DNA from 2 places in the Streptomyces sp. SCL15-4 genome. Region 1 is predicted to be linked to the other one. Evidence: riboswitches for the same ligand, from Rfam matches in the RefSeq annotation. Region 1 holds a riboswitch; the other holds the start of a gene.
The links. Region 1 has a riboswitch for ZMP and ZTP ahead of SCK26_RS04415 (bifunctional 5,10-methylenetetrahydrofolate dehydrogenase/5,10-methenyltetrahydrofolate cyclohydrolase). Riboswitches for the same ligand answer to the same signal wherever they lie in the genome.
Positions count from the first base shown of each region.

Region 1 (3,849 bases):
GAGCCGGTTCACCGCCCCGCCCCAGGCCCCGCCGCCGAGCATCGGCGGAGCGAACTCCCGCGTGGCCGTGAGCGGTTGCAGATACACGCCCAGGCTGGGCAGCCGCAGTCCCTCGGCGATGGTGTGCCCGAGCGGGGCCACCGAGGCGGACAGCAGCAGCACGTCACTGTCCCGCGCCGCGTCGAGCAAATCCTCGGTCATCCGTCCCACCACGTGCCGGGCCAGCTCCACCACGCGCAGCAGCTTCCCGGGCCCGCTGGCGCTGCGGTGCAGGCCCCGGCCGCGCGGGGACTCCAGTTCCGCCCGCGGATCCACCGGCAGCGGGTGGAACCGCACCCCCGACCCCGCCACCAGCGGCTCGAAGCGGCCGTGGGTGACCAGCGTGACGTCGTGCCCGGCCAGCGCGAGCCGGTGCCCGAGCCCGGTGTACGGGGCGGCGTCGCCCCGGGAACCCGCCGTCATGATCGCAACACGCACGCCGGCCAGTATGACCGGTTCCGCCGTTCCGGCACCCGTGCGCCCGCGTGATTGTCCGGTACACGTCCACACGCCCGTGTCAACGGACACCGGCCGGCAGTGGGCCGTCAGGCGCGGGCGCGGCGCCCGGTACCGGCCGGCGCCGGGACCCGGCCTCGGGCCGTCCGGGCCGGGCCCGCGCGTGCGGCGGCGAGGGCACCCGGCGGATGCTGCTCCTAGACGCGCGCGCCGGCGCCGTCCCCGGCCCGCGGACCACCTTCACCCGCGTCATCCCCGGGTACGGCGGGACCACAGCGCCCGGACGCGCCGGTCCCGCGTCGCCCCTACGCCCCGAGTTGCCGGGCCGCGGCCGTCACCGTCTGCTCCAGCAGCGTGGCGATCGTCATCGGGCCGACGCCGCCCGGCACCGGCGTGATCAGCGAGGCCCGCTCCACGGCCGAGTCGAAGTCGACGTCGCCCACGTTCCCCGGGTTGTAGCCCGCGTCGATCACGACCGCGCCCGGCTTGACGTCCTGCCCCCGGATCAGCCGCGGCCGGCCCACCGCCGCCACGACGATGTCGGCCTCGCGGACCGCCGCCGACAGGTCCCGGGTGCGCGAGTGGCAGTACGTCACGGTCGCGTCCCGGGCCAGCAGCAGCATGCCCACCGGCTTGCCGAGGATCGCGCTGCGGCCCACCACCACGGCCCGCTTCCCGGCCGGGTCGACGCCGTACTCGTCCAGCAACCGCACGATGCCGCCCGGCGTGCAGGAGACGAAGCCCGGCAGTCCGAAGCTCATCGTGGCGAACGAGGCGAAGGTGACACCGTCCACGTCCTTCTCCGGCGCGATCGCCTCGAACGCGGCCCGCTCGTCGATGTGGTCGCCCACCGGATGCTGGAGCAGGATGCCGTGCACGCCCGGATCGGCCGACAACTCCCGCAGCGTGCCGACGAGACCGTCCGTCGTGGTGGTGGCCGGCAGCGCGACGTGCCGGGAGGTGATGCCGGCCTTGCGGCAGCGGTTCTGCTTCATGCGGACGTAGGTCACGGACGCCGGGTCCTCACCGACCAGCACGGTCGCGAGACACGGCGCGGTGCCGGTGCGGCCGGTGAGATCGGCGGCCCGGCGCGCGGTCTCCTCCACGATGCGGCGGGCGAGCGCGGTGCCGTCCATCAGACGGGCGGCCTGGGTCCGGGTCATGCTGCACACTCCTGGGCTGGATCGGCTCTTGTCGCCCAGGCGCGCGGCTGTCTCAATGGACCGCTCCCCGGTGGTACTCCACCTCAGCGCCAGTCACGGCCCGCTCACAGCGTAACCGAGTGTGTGTACGACCCTCGGGCCGCCCTTCCTCCGGTACCGGCCGGGCCTGGTCGTCTAGTCGTCCCAGACCTGGATGACCAGCTGGTCGGCGATTCTGCCGTCCCGCAGGGTGAGCATCGACTCGGCGACGACCCGGGTGCCGTCCGCGTACTCGCAGGACTCGCTGTAGGCGGCCCGGTCACCCTGGATGACGCACTGCTCCAGCCGGTGCGTCATGTCGCGGTGGTAGATGTCGTCCAGCAGCTCGGCGATCTGGGCCCGGCCGCGCAGCACCGTGGGGTGACTGGGCTGGTGGTCGCGGTCCACGATGCGGATCCGCGCGTCGTCCGCGTAGAGCGACAGCAGCGTGTTGCCGGTGTTGCCCTCTATGCCCCGGCGCAGTGTCTCGGTGTCGAAGGCGGAGCCCGTCGCATCAGTCATGGTGACCTCCTTCAGGCGCCCGCGGCCCGGCCACGAGCGGGCCGCACGGGTCCCCCTGTCGAGACTCCTCCGCCCCGGCGGCCCCGGCAAGCGCGGGCGGCACGCTCCACCTCACGGGTGAGCCGGCTCCGCCGCCCGTGTCCGGCCCGGGCCCCGGGCCGTTGCTGAGGGCATGATCTCCACACGACGCATCGCCGCCGCCGTCGGTCTGGCCGCCGGGATCGCCGGCCTCGCCGCACCGCAGGCGGGCGCGGCGACCACCGGCGCGCCCCTCATCGGAAAGTTCGGCGCGCTGTCCGCGCTGGACTCGCTCACCGCCGGTGACATCCCGGCCCCGCACCGGGACCGCGTGCCGAAGGTCAGCGACCAGGTGCAGGAGCTGAGGCACCTGCGCGAGCTGAACCAGCTGCACCAGCTGGAGCAGGTCATCGCCCCCGCGGCGCCCGTGCTCGGCCTGGTGAACGCCGTTCCCGTCCGCCTCCGCTGACACCCGGCCCGCGCCGCGGCCGACGGCGGCCGGAAGGATGCGCGATCATGTGCGTGATCCGTCCCGCTACCGATCGGTCGCGTCGTAGGGTCGTCGGCGAAGGCATTCGATGAAGGGACAGGCCATGGCGCAGGAAGTACGCGGCGTGATCGCACCGGGCAAGGACGAGCCCGTGCGGATCGAGACGATCGTGGTGCCGGACCCGGGGCCCGGCGAGGCCGTCGTACGCGTCCAGGCCTGCGGGGTCTGCCACACCGATCTGCACTACAAGCAGGGCGGCATCTCCGACGACTTCCCCTTCCTGCTCGGCCACGAGGCCGCCGGTGTCGTGGAGTCGGTCGGCGAGGGCGTCACCGACGTCGCCCCGGGAGACTTCGTCGTCCTCAACTGGCGCGCGGTGTGCGGGCAGTGCCGGGCCTGTCTGCGCGGCCGGCCCTGGTACTGCTTCGACACCCACAACGCCCGGCAGAAGATGACCCTCGCCGCGACCGGCCAGGAGCTGTCCCCGGCGCTCGGCATCGGCGCCTTCGCCGAGAAGACGCTCGTCGCGGCCGGCCAGTGCACCAAGGTCGACCCGGCCGTGTCCCCGGCGGTCGCGGGCCTCCTCGGCTGCGGGGTGATGGCCGGCATCGGCGCCGCGATCAACACCGGCGACGTCGGCCGCGGCGACTCGGTCGCCGTGATCGGCTGCGGCGGTGTCGGCGGCGCGGCCATCGCCGGGTCGAAGCTGGCCGGCGCGGGCCGGATCATCGCCGTCGACATCGACGACCGCAAGCTGGAGACGGCGCGGAGCCTCGGCGCCACGCACACCGTCAACTCCAAGGAGACCGACGCCGTCGAGGCGGTCCGCGAGCTGACCGGCGGCTTCGGAGCCGACGTCGTGATCGAGGCCGTCGGCCGGCCCGAGACCTACCGGCAGGCGTTCTACGCCCGCGACCTGGCCGGCACCGTCGTCCTCGTCGGCGTCCCCACCCCGGACATGAAGCTCGAACTGCCGCTGCTGGACGTCTTCGGCCGCGGCGGCGCCCTGAAGTCGAGCTGGTACGGCGACTGCCTGCCCAGCCGTGACTTCCCCATGCTGATCGACCTGCACCTGCAAGGCCGCCTGCCGCTCGACGCGTTCGTCACCGAGACCGTCGGACTCGACCAGGTGGAGCAGGCGTT
Region 1 is NZ_JAOBTQ010000001.1:1,059,943-1,063,791, reverse strand. It holds gene SCK26_RS04420 (glycosyltransferase) at 1-462, opposite strand, end outside; gene SCK26_RS04415 (bifunctional 5,10-methylenetetrahydrofolate dehydrogenase/5,10-methenyltetrahydrofolate cyclohydrolase) at 801-1,658, opposite strand; ZMP/ZTP riboswitch at 1,685-1,765, opposite strand; gene SCK26_RS04410 (nuclear transport factor 2 family protein) at 1,833-2,198, opposite strand; gene SCK26_RS04405 (hypothetical protein) at 2,371-2,685, shown strand; gene SCK26_RS04400 (S-(hydroxymethyl)mycothiol dehydrogenase) at 2,810-3,849, shown strand, end outside.

Region 2 (3,849 bases), 2.4 Mb from region 1:
GGAGCTGTATCCCGGCCACCCCAACCTCCTCCCCGCCTACCTCGACGGCCCCCGCGACCTGTCCGCCACCACCGGCTACGTCGCCAAGCCCCTGCTGGGCCGCGAGGGCGCGGGCATCACCGTCCACGAACCCGGCACCCCGCCGGCCCCCCGCGAGGACCCCTGCTGCTACCAGCGGCTGGCCCCCCTGCCCACCTTCGACGGCAACCACGTCGTCCTCGGCACCTGGATCGTCGCCGGCGAACCGGCGGGCCTCGGCATCCGCGAATCCACCGGCCTGATCACCGACGAGTACGCCCGCTTCCTGCCGCACGTGATCCTCTAGGACGCCGCGCCCCCGAGCAGCGTCTCCACCGCCGTACGGGCGTGGCCGGCCGGGGACGGGTCGCGGATGATGCCCGCTGTGGCCATCGCTCCCTCGGCCAGGAGACAGACCGGCTCGGCGAGCGGGAGGCCGGTGGCGCGGACCCAGGCGGCCAGTTGGCCGTGGAAGGCACGTTTGTGGGCGCGGACCTCCCGCAGGACCGCCTCGGAGGCGGTGCCGAGTTCTCCGTGGACGTTGATCCAGGCGCAGCCGCGGAAGCCGGGTTCGGCGAACCACGCGGCGAGCCAGTCGAAGACGGCCAGCACCCGTTCGCGCGGTTCCGCGACGCGCTCCACGTGCGCGGCCAGGCTCTCCCGCCAGCGCCTGTCGCGCCGCCGGAGCACGGCGACCACCAGGTCCTCCTTCGTCGCGAAGAGCCGGTAGATCCGCTTCAGGGGCAGCCCGGCGGCCTCCCGGACCCGGTCCATGCCGACCGCCTGGACGCCGTGCGCGTAGAAGAGCGTCTCGGCGGTGTCCAGCAGCGTCTCGCGGTCCAGGCGGTCGCGTTCCGCGGTGGCGGGGGCGGGCATCGGGACTCCTCGTGTCTCCTTGACGTTGAGAACGGTCGTTCTCTACCTTAGCCGCACCGATGGAGAACGATCGTTCTCAACCGCCGAGGAGACCGCCGTGCCCGAAGACCGCCCGCCCTGTCCGCCGTTCACCCCCGAGACCGCCCGGCAGAAGGTCCAGGCGGCCGAGGACGCCTGGAACACCCGCGACCCCCACCGGGTGGCCCTCGCCTACACCGAGGACTCCGTCTGGCGGAACCGGGACCACTTCCTCGCCGGCCGGGAGGAGATCGTCGCCTTCCTGACCGGGAAGTGGCGCCGCGAACTGGACTACGCGCTGCGCAAGAGCCTCTGGAGCTTCCACGAGGACCGCATCGCCGTCCGCTTCCAGTACGAGTGCCGCGACACCGACGGCCGGTGGTGGCGCTCCTACGGCAACGAACTGTGGGAGTTCGACGAGCACGGCCTGATGCGCCGCCGCGAGGCGAGCATCGACGACGTGGCCATCGAGGAATCCGACCGGCGCATTTTCGGACCCCGGCCCGCCGCCGAGCACGGCATCGACCTCCCTCTGCGCTGATCAGCCCCCGGACAGCACCGCCCGCAGCTGCTCCACCGCCCACTCCAGGTCCTCCTCGCCGATCACCAGCGGAGGCGCGAGACGGATCGTCGACCCGTGGGTCTCCTTGACCAGGACCCCACGGGCCAGCAGCCGCTCGGCGATCTCCCGCCCGGTGCCCACCGCGGGGGAGACGTCCACCCCGGCCCACAGCCCCCGCCCCCGCACCGCCGTCACCCGGCCGGTCGCCGGCAGCCCGGCCAGCATCCGGTGCAGCCGCTCGCCCAGCCGGGCCGCCCACTCCTGGTACTCACCGGTCCGCAGCATCGCGATCACCTCCAGTGCCACCGCGCAGGCCAGCGGATTCCCGCCGAACGTCGACCCGTGCTCGCCCGGCCGGAACACCCCGAGCACCGCCGCGCTCGACACCACAGCCGACACCGGCACGATCCCGCCGCCCAGCGCCTTGCCCAGCACATACGCGTCCGGCACGACCCCCTCGTGCTCGCACGCGAAGGTCCGCCCGGTCCGGCCCAGCCCGGACTGGACCTCGTCGGCGACGAAGAGGACGTTCCGCTCCCGGGTCAGCTCCCGCACCCCCGCCAGATAACCGGCCGGCGGCACGATCACCCCCGCCTCGCCCTGCACCGGCTCCAGCAGCACCGCCACCGTGTTCTCCGTCAGCGCCGCCCGCATCGCGGTCAGATCCCCGTACGGCACGATCTCGAACCCCGGGGTGTACGGCCCGAAGTCCGCCCGCGCCTCGGAGTCCGTGGAGAAGCTGATGATGGTCGTCGTACGGCCGTGGAAGTTGCCGCCCGCCACGACGATCTTCGCCATCTCCGCGGGCACCCCCTTCACCCGGTACCCCCACTTCCGGGCCACCTTGACCGCGCTCTCCACCGCCTCCGCGCCCGTGTTCACCGGCAGCACCATCTCCATCCCGCACAGCTCGGCCAGCCGGGCGCAGAACGCCGCGAGCCGGTCGTGGTGGAAGGCGCGGGAGGTCAGCGTCAGCCGCTCCAGCTGCCGCCGGGCCGCCTCGACCAGCCGCGGATGGCCGTGCCCGAAGTTGAGCGCCGAGTAACCGGCCAGCAGGTCCAGGTACCGCCGCCCCGCCACGTCCGTCACCCACGCCCCCTCACCCGTGGCGAGCACCACCGGCAGCGGATGGTAGGTGGGCGCGCAGCGCGCATCGGCGAGGGCGATGAGGTCTTCTTCGGCAGCGGTCACGGACTCTCCCGGATCGGTCCGGATACGACGATGACCTCCTTCTTAACCCCGCTCGCATGGTGGACGCGGGATCTTCCCCGCCCGGCGCGCCCGGTACGCTGAGAGCCGGGCCGTGACTGGCGCGCTGGGATGGGACGGACCATCAGGGAGCGGCCCGAGCGGTAAGAGTGCCGTGCGCCTGGGCCGAACGTGAACGCTGTACGCACACCGTCCGGAGGTCCCTGATGCCCGAGAACGCCGCCCCCCTCTCCACCGAGTCCACCGCCTTCCGCGCCGCCCTCGACGTGATCCGCGCCGTGGAGCCGCGCGTCGCCGACGCCATCGGCCAGGAGGTCGCCGACCAGCGCGGGATGCTCAAGCTGATCGCCTCGGAGAACTACGCCTCCCCGGCGACCCTGCTCGCGATGGGCAACTGGTTCAGCGACAAGTACGCCGAAGGCACCATCGGCCGCCGCTTCTACGCCGGCTGCCGCAACGTCGACACCGTCGAGGCCCTCGCCGCCGAGCACGCCCGCGAACTCTTCGGCGCCCGCCACGCCTACGTCCAGCCGCACTCCGGCATCGACGCCAACCTCGTCGCCTTCTGGGCCGTCCTCGCCGACCGCGTCGAGGTGCCCTTCCTGGAGAAGGCCGGCGCCCGCCAGATCAACGACCTCACCGACGCCGACTGGGCCGAGCTGCGCCAGGCCTTCGGCAACCAGCGCATGCTCGGCATGTCCCTGGACGCCGGCGGCCACCTCACCCACGGCTTCCGCCCGAACATCTCCGGCAAGATGTTCGACCAGCGCTCCTACGGCACCGACCCCGCCACCGGCCTGATCGACTACGACGCGCTGCGCGCCCAGGCCCGCGAGTTCAAGCCGCTGATCATCGTCGCGGGCTACTCCGCGTACCCCCGTCTGGTGAACTTCCGGATCATGCGCGAGATCGCCGACGAGGTCGGCGCCACCCTCATGGTCGACATGGCCCACTTCGCCGGCCTGGTCGCCGGCAAGGTCCTCACCGGCGACTTCGACCCGGTCCCGCACGCCCAGATCGTCACCACCACCACCCACAAGTCCCTGCGCGGCCCGCGCGGCGGCATGGTGCTGTGCGACGACTCCCTCAAGGACCAGGTGGACCGCGGCTGCCCGATGGTCCTCGGCGGCCCGCTCCCGCACGTCATGGCCGCCAAGGCCGTCGCC
Region 2 is NZ_JAOBTQ010000001.1:3,441,148-3,444,996, reverse strand. It holds gene SCK26_RS14795 (glutathionylspermidine synthase family protein) at 1-325, shown strand, start outside; gene SCK26_RS14790 (TetR/AcrR family transcriptional regulator) at 322-894, opposite strand; gene SCK26_RS14785 (nuclear transport factor 2 family protein) at 992-1,453, shown strand; gene rocD (ornithine--oxo-acid transaminase) at 1,454-2,665, opposite strand; ZMP/ZTP riboswitch at 2,768-2,856, shown strand; gene SCK26_RS14775 (glycine hydroxymethyltransferase) at 2,890-3,849, shown strand, end outside.
Region 2: it holds a riboswitch for ZMP and ZTP, as region 1 does, so the genes downstream of both, SCK26_RS14775 (glycine hydroxymethyltransferase) here and SCK26_RS04415 (bifunctional 5,10-methylenetetrahydrofolate dehydrogenase/5,10-methenyltetrahydrofolate cyclohydrolase) in region 1, are expected to answer to the same signal.